Regions from separate parts of the Brevibacillus sp. YAE8 genome, predicted to be linked through region 2. Evidence: riboswitches for the same ligand, from Rfam matches in the RefSeq annotation. Region 2 holds a riboswitch; each other region holds the start of a gene.
What was found. Region 2 has a riboswitch for cyclic di-GMP ahead of ggt (gamma-glutamyltransferase). Riboswitches for the same ligand answer to the same signal wherever they lie in the genome.

Region 1 (2,263 bases), on a different contig from region 2:
CGAACTGCCCGCGCAGCCTGCGGACCAGCTCTCTTGCTGGCAGCGGCGCATACGTGACAGGCTCGGAAGGCACGGTGTAAACAGCCCCTTTGTCAACGAGCTTGCCCACGACTTCGTAAATCATGGAGCGCGGCACGCCAGAGCGTTTGCTGATTTCGTATCCGGTGATCGGAGAGTGCTTGAGCAGACTGATGTAAGCCTTGCACTCGTACTGGGAAAATCCGAGCTTTTGCAATTCCTTGTATATGTCTTCCATCCCGACCTCTTAGTAGTTAGTTTTATACTCACTATAGGTTCAGGTTCGTTCCTTTGTCAATGTGCTTTTCCCGGCACAAGCGAAAATAAAAAAAACCCTCCGTGAACGAGGGCCTTTTTGGCAAGCAAGCAGCCTAAGCGAGATCGCGCACTTTAATGTAAGAAACGTTTCTTACATTAATCACGATGTCATCGTATTGCAGCCACCCATCCTTTTGGTTGGCGACCATTTGGATGATTTCTTCCGGCTCGGTTGTCTCGATCTTAACCAGCTCGCCACCGGAAAAGTGAAACTCAATCGTTTTGGCCTGACTCATTTTCGCATCCCTCCTGTTCTTTCTAGTTATCGGACGGATGGTAAATTTTTGTTACGCATCAGGCGAAAGTAGCTGAGTCGGCCATTGGCAAAAGTCCCGGCACAACCTGACTATGTTCCTATCTTTTCTCTGTTTTTCCTCGCATCTTTCTCTGTCCAAACTACCAATTTGGAGCCGACTATTTATGAACAATCGGTTACTTTACCCTACCAAAACTTGACAAGATTGTTTCTCTTGGATTATATTTTGCATAATTCGACACTTCTATACATTTTTCGCAAATGAATGACAAAGGCAAAGTCATCGAAAGGTGGCGACGCAAAACCACGGGTCTAAAGTCTTTGACCATGACAGCCGGGTTGCCATACATCATGAGCATAGCAGGAAGATGATGGTGACTTTGGGCTGTTTCCGCATGGGGAATGGCCTTTTTTATGCTCACATGGAAGAAAGGAGGCGCCATTTTATCGATCAACACTAGACTTGTACATGAAAAAACAAAGAGAGAGAAAAATGGAGTGAAGTATTATGTACAAACTGGTTGATTCAGCACAATCTTTGGCTCTTTTCCATCAAATCAAGGAAAGTGTCTGGACCTCAATGGGCTTCGAGATGGAATACGCCAAAGATGGTTCCGACGTCTATCTTTTGTTGTCGGATGAGGACGAACCAGGCGGGACTTTTGAATTTACACCACATGAAAAATCTTCTGCTTATCTGCAAAATTTGTTTCAGGATGTTTTGACGAGCGATATGAAAGTTGTCGAAGTGGACAGTTTCGCTGTCTTGCCCAAGTTCCGCGGAAAGCTGGGACGATGGGGAGTTGCCCTCATGATCGATTATGCAGAAAAACACGGATATACGCATGCAGTCGGTTTGGCAGATCCGGCTTTTTTTCAGTTGATTAACCGTAAATACAACGTCAGAGCGACGCAAGTGAAAGAGATGGTCTTCTACAAAGGGGCGAATGCCATTCCGACCGTCTTCCACCTGCAAGAAGCCTATTTGAACAAGGACAAGCCCGAATTTGCCTGGTATCAAGAGCTTTGCAAACAAATAAAAGTTGAGGTTAGCTGACATGGAACTCTTACAAAGAAGAAATAACTGGGTGGTCATTGTTTTTGCGAGCATCATTACCATCGTCCAGATCGTGAACCTCATCATGGGGGTTCCGTTCTCCTTCGTTTTAACCGTGCTGGGGATTTTGTACGGGGTGCTCGCACCTTTTGCCTACCTTTCCAACCGGCCAGCCTGGCGGGACAAGATGGCTCCCTTCATGAAGTTTTTCAACTTCGCTGTCATCGGCATTTTCATGTTCGTCATCGTGGGACTCGATCCTTGGCTGGTCAACATCATGACGATCATGTTCTTCGTCGCGGTCATGGGCATTTATCAGGACAAACTGATTAACATCTTGACCATCATCGCAGCCATGGGGATCGTCACCTACTATTTCCTGACGAACGGCGAAGCGATTTTCTACACGTCCGATCCTGTTCATTTGATGTACTACTTGCTGGCCTTCTGCTTCGTATCGGCGACAAGCATGATGCACGCAGTTTTCAACAACAAGCTGCAGCGGGAAAGCGAGGAGCAAAAGCAGCAAGCGATCGCCTCCAAAGAGTCGCTGCAGCGCATTTTGGACCAGATCAACGAATCGCTCAACTCCGTCCAGGAATATCAGGAGAATT
Region 2 (2,263 bases):
TCAATCACGATATTGCGGATAAAATTGGATGACGCTACCTTGTTTTCCAATGAAATCAACCTTTCACTTCACCTTTACATTCCATAATACTGATTCTCTTCCCAGAGTTCAACAAAATCGGGCCGTTGTCCGGCCCGCTGCGTCTACCACTCCTGCTCTTTTGACCATCGCGATTGCGGCTGGCAGTACAGCGAAATGATCGAGTCGAGCGACCGCCGCTGTTCGGTAATGCCGCGAATGGTTTGCAAATGCTTAGGTCTTACCAGGTGGAGCAGCGGCTGTTCAACCTGATTGAACCGCTCGAAGGCGGCGGCTGCGATCTCATCCCATTGGCGATAGTAGCGCAGCAAGTCGTCAGGCATCACCCTTGAACGGCTCGTGCCCGGCTCCGGCAAGCAGTCAAACGGTTCATCCAGGTTCAGCGTTCCGTAATCATCGGTCAGTTCCTCGCCCGGCAAAATGTCCCGCGCCGCCAGTTCCAGATCGTACATCGTCGCCACACAGGTCGCATGGAAGCTGTGGTTGACAAACCGGGCCTTATCCCAGCACAAGATGTATTTGCCGAACTGATTTTTGAACGAATATTTTTGCACGTCCTGTTTTCTTAATGGATCCAGTTTTTCCACAAATGCCGGGTCTAATACCTGATCGAGATCATCCTGGACCCAGACAATCGTGCCTTTGGGAATGAGCTTTGTCGCAAACACACCGTACCCGATCTCGTCGTTGATATAGCGAAGCTCTGTATCGGGATGCATCATGGTCGTTGTTTCACTCCTTGGCAAATGTGCCTTTTTATCATCATAAGCAGTTCGGCCAACAGAGGTGTGTGAATGTCGGTGAAAAACGCGTATTTCCCTGATGCTTCCTTTTTTCTAGATAAAAAGAAATTTCCTTATTTACCCCAATCGACAAATCGTCTATATTATTGACAAACAGGTTTAGGAAATTTTACCTGCAACATTTGCATTAATTTTTCATTGATATCGAAACGGCAAACCCGGGGAAATCCGGCGACGCAAAGCTAGAGGGGCTACCTCCGCACGAGCGGGCATGCCAGCCAGCTACCGAAATATTGATGTAGGACAAGACCAATGATCCTATATCATTGGTCTTTTTTTGCGCACTCATTGTCTGTTTTTGTCCATTTTTGTAGGTATGAGGAATTTTCTGTCTGTCCCGGTCAAGGAGGTGAGGCTGCGAAAAGCTGTCGGATTGTTGAACCTTTTCACCAAAATACAAGGAGGCTTCATGAGATGTCACTTTGGAAAAAACTTTCTGCCGTCGCATTGACCGCCGCTATCGGCCTGACAACATTCGCTCCGGTCCAAGCTGCCAATCGTCCAACATCAATGTCGCCAAATGCCATGGTCACAACACCTCACTATCTGGCTACAGCCGCAGCCCTGAAAACGTTGGAAGACGGCGGAAACGCAGTAGACGCCGCGATTACCGCCGCCTCTACCCTCGCCGTCGTCTATCCGCACTACACGACCATTGGCGGGGATAACTTCTGGCTCATTTACAACGCCAAAACAAAAGAGCTGAAAGCATTGAACGGCAGCGGACGAGCTGGCGAAAAGGCAACCATCGAATACTACAAAAGCAAAGGCTACGACAAAATTCCTTCCCGCGGCTATGAGTCTGCCAACACGGTTCCCGGCGTTGTTTCCGGCTGGTGGGAAGCCTACAACTACGCGCACAAAAGCATGGGCAACAGCAAGCTGCCTTGGCACAAGCTGCTGGAGCCTGCGATCGGGTACGCCGAAAACGGCTATCCCGTCTCGCCCAACCAGGTTTACTGGACCAAGTACGCAACAGACCCGACTGACAACGAGCTGAAAAATCTCCAGCGCTTCGAGGGCTTCCGCAAAACGTTCCTGAAGCCGAACGGAGAGCCGTATGCCGCAGGCGAAATTCTCAAGCAAAAGGACCTTGCCAAAACGTTGCGAATCATTGCCCAAAAAGGCGCCGACGGATTTTACAAAGGCGTAGTCGCGCAAAAAATCGTCGCCGACCTGCAAAAAAACGGCGGGCTGCTCACGCTGAAAGACTTCGAGAAGCATACCTCCACCTGGGCGGAGCCGATTACGGTAGACTATCGCGGCTACAAGGCGTACAACGTGCCGCCCAACTCCCAGGGCATGGCCTCGCTCTCGATTTTGAACGTGCTGAACAACTTTGACCTCAAGAGCATGGGCGAAGGTACGCCGGATTACTACCACACGATCGTCGAAGCGACCAAACAAGCTTTTGCCGACCG
Region 3 (2,263 bases), on a different contig from region 2:
GTCCTGTGTCTGATGAATCTCCTGATTGAGCTGGTTTACCCTGCTCATGACCTCGACAAAGACGTGGCCCACCTGGCGGATGTCGCCGAGAGCGGCATTGATGATCTGTTTGCTCTGTTCAGCGGATTGCACCGCTTCGTCTGTCCCTTCTGCGACTTTGACCGCGTGGTTGGCGACTTCCTGAATCGAGGCGCTCATTTCTTCCGTTGCTGCGGTGACGCTGTGGCTTTCCTCGATCTGCTCGTCCATTCCCGAGATAAGCTGCTTCGTCGTGTCGAGCTGGGTCATATGGTTGAGCATGCCGGAGATGCCGAACAAAAACGATTTGAACGTCTCTTCCATATACACTTCCACAATCAGTTGCTGATCGAATGCTGCCAATTTTTGCACAGCGGTGACCATTTTCATCATCTGATGCGGCTGATTGCTCCATTTTTCCATCAAAATCGTGGTCATGATCTGAATCAGCAGATGGTGTGCAGAAATAAAATGATCGGCTGTCAGATGAATGCGGCTGTGAACTTGCCCGATGACAATTCTCGTTTTCACGTACTCATGGTTGACTTCTGCTGTGAGAAACTGCTCCAGGTAGACCTCCAAAGTTTTTTTCAACCGCTCCAGGCTGGAGTTGTCGAGGATGATCTTCTGGAGGTGGGGAACGTTAGTGATCGACTGGTAAAACCGGGATACGATCTCTGCTTTAAAGGGGTAAATCGTGGTAGCAGCCTCTTTGACGTGCGCCAATGTATCCTGATCCACGCCCAAAAAAGACAGGCGCTCTTTCACGCGTTCGCCCACTTCGGCAATGTCAGTTGCGTGGGAAGCTTTCACATACTCATTCCATGGCTTTGCTTTCTTTGCAAAAAATTGCATGCAGACCTCCGAATTTTACATTTTATTGATTTACTCAAAAATTGAGAAAGAGGGGGCGATTGCCATTGCTGCAGCTTGCCGTTTCTGAGCAGTGGACAAGGCCTTTGTTCTGGGATAAAATAAACCGACCCTACAACGAAAATAGGGTCGGTTGCACTACTCGCTCCCAGCCATTCAAGTGCCCACATACAAACGGCTGATCTTCGCTTTCCTTATTGAAGAGGAATATATAGAGCATAATATATAGTCATATTATCCTATGTTTATACAAAAGGGAATAGTCAAAAAAAATGGTTTGCACATTGGCGTGCACCGGGTCATTTTTCCGATTTTCATCGGCTTGCGACCGCTTTTGCAACAGCGAAAAGTGCAGGAACAGGAGCCGTTCGCAGGCGGAATATGGTACGCTAATAAAAAGCCGGAATCGCATGTTGGACATCAATACGAGACAAACAGGAGATAGAGTGGCATGCCAGGCTCAGCCAGGAAAAGGAGGGTGACCACCAGTGCTAGAGCAGATGCAAGTACGTGACACACGAAAGCGTCCTCTCCGTGATCTGCGCATTTCCGTGACAGACAAATGCAATTTTCGTTGCCGGTACTGTATGCCGGCTGAAATTTTCGGGCCGGAGTTTGAATTTTTGCCGCAGCACAAACTGCTGTCGTTTGAAGAAATTACCCGCTTGACCCAAATATTCACAGCGCTCGGCGTGCGGAAAATCCGGATTACGGGCGGAGAACCGCTCGTGCGCAGGGATTTGCCTGAATTAATACGAATGATTCGAAAAATAGAGGACGTTCACGATATCGCCATGACGACCAATGGCTCGCTGCTCGCCCGCCATGCCCAGGCTTTGAAGGAAGCCGGGCTTGATCGCGTCACCGTCAGCCTCGACAGCCTGGACAACGAGCGGTTTGGCATGTTAAACGGCAGAGGCTATCCGGTGGATGCCGTGCTCGACGGGATTCGCGCGGCGGCGGAAGCGGGACTCGGGGTGAAAATCAACATGGTCGTCCAGCGCGGTGTCAACGACCAGGACATTTTGCCGATGGCCCGTTATTTCCGCGAGCAAGGCCATACGCTGCGCTTCATTGAGTTCATGGACGTAGGCAACAGCAACGGCTGGAAGCTCGATCAGGTCGTGCCTTCCAGCGAAATCGTCCGGATGATCGACGCAGAAATGCCGCTCGTCCCGGTCGAGGCGAACTACTTCGGCGAGGTCGCTTCGCGCTACCGCTACGAGGGGAGCGATCAGGAGATTGGGCTGATCTCGTCGGTGACACAAGCCTTTTGCTCTACCTGTACGCGGGCGCGGCTGTCGGCAGAGGGGAAAATGTACAACTGCCTGTTCGCCTCCGCCGGCTATGACTTGCGCGAGCCGCTGCGCAG

Region 1: linked by a shared signal. The riboswitch ahead of AC27IT_RS09330 (GNAT family N-acetyltransferase) and the one ahead of ggt (gamma-glutamyltransferase) in region 2 are both predicted to bind cyclic di-GMP.
Region 3: linked by a shared signal. The riboswitch ahead of AC27IT_RS04460 (methyl-accepting chemotaxis protein) and the one ahead of ggt (gamma-glutamyltransferase) in region 2 are both predicted to bind cyclic di-GMP.

What each region holds. Positions count from the first base shown of each region.
Region 1 covers NZ_BAAIYG010000004.1:300,766-303,028, forward strand. The annotation lists gene AC27IT_RS09320 (TrmB family transcriptional regulator) at 1-256, opposite strand, end outside; gene AC27IT_RS09325 (hypothetical protein) at 390-572, opposite strand; cyclic di-GMP riboswitch class I at 856-939, shown strand; gene AC27IT_RS09330 (GNAT family N-acetyltransferase) at 1,101-1,649, shown strand; gene AC27IT_RS09335 (methyl-accepting chemotaxis protein) at 1,651-2,263, shown strand, end outside.
Region 2 covers NZ_BAAIYG010000014.1:19,057-21,319, forward strand. The annotation lists gene AC27IT_RS16460 (glutamine--tRNA ligase/YqeY domain fusion protein) at 1-59, opposite strand, end outside; gene AC27IT_RS16465 (SET domain-containing protein) at 144-761, opposite strand; cyclic di-GMP riboswitch class I at 984-1,072, shown strand; gene ggt (gamma-glutamyltransferase) at 1,257-2,263, shown strand, end outside.
Region 3 covers NZ_BAAIYG010000002.1:336,321-338,583, reverse strand. The annotation lists gene AC27IT_RS04460 (methyl-accepting chemotaxis protein) at 1-873, opposite strand, end outside; cyclic di-GMP riboswitch class II at 1,010-1,093, opposite strand; gene moaA (GTP 3',8-cyclase MoaA) at 1,392-2,263, shown strand, end outside.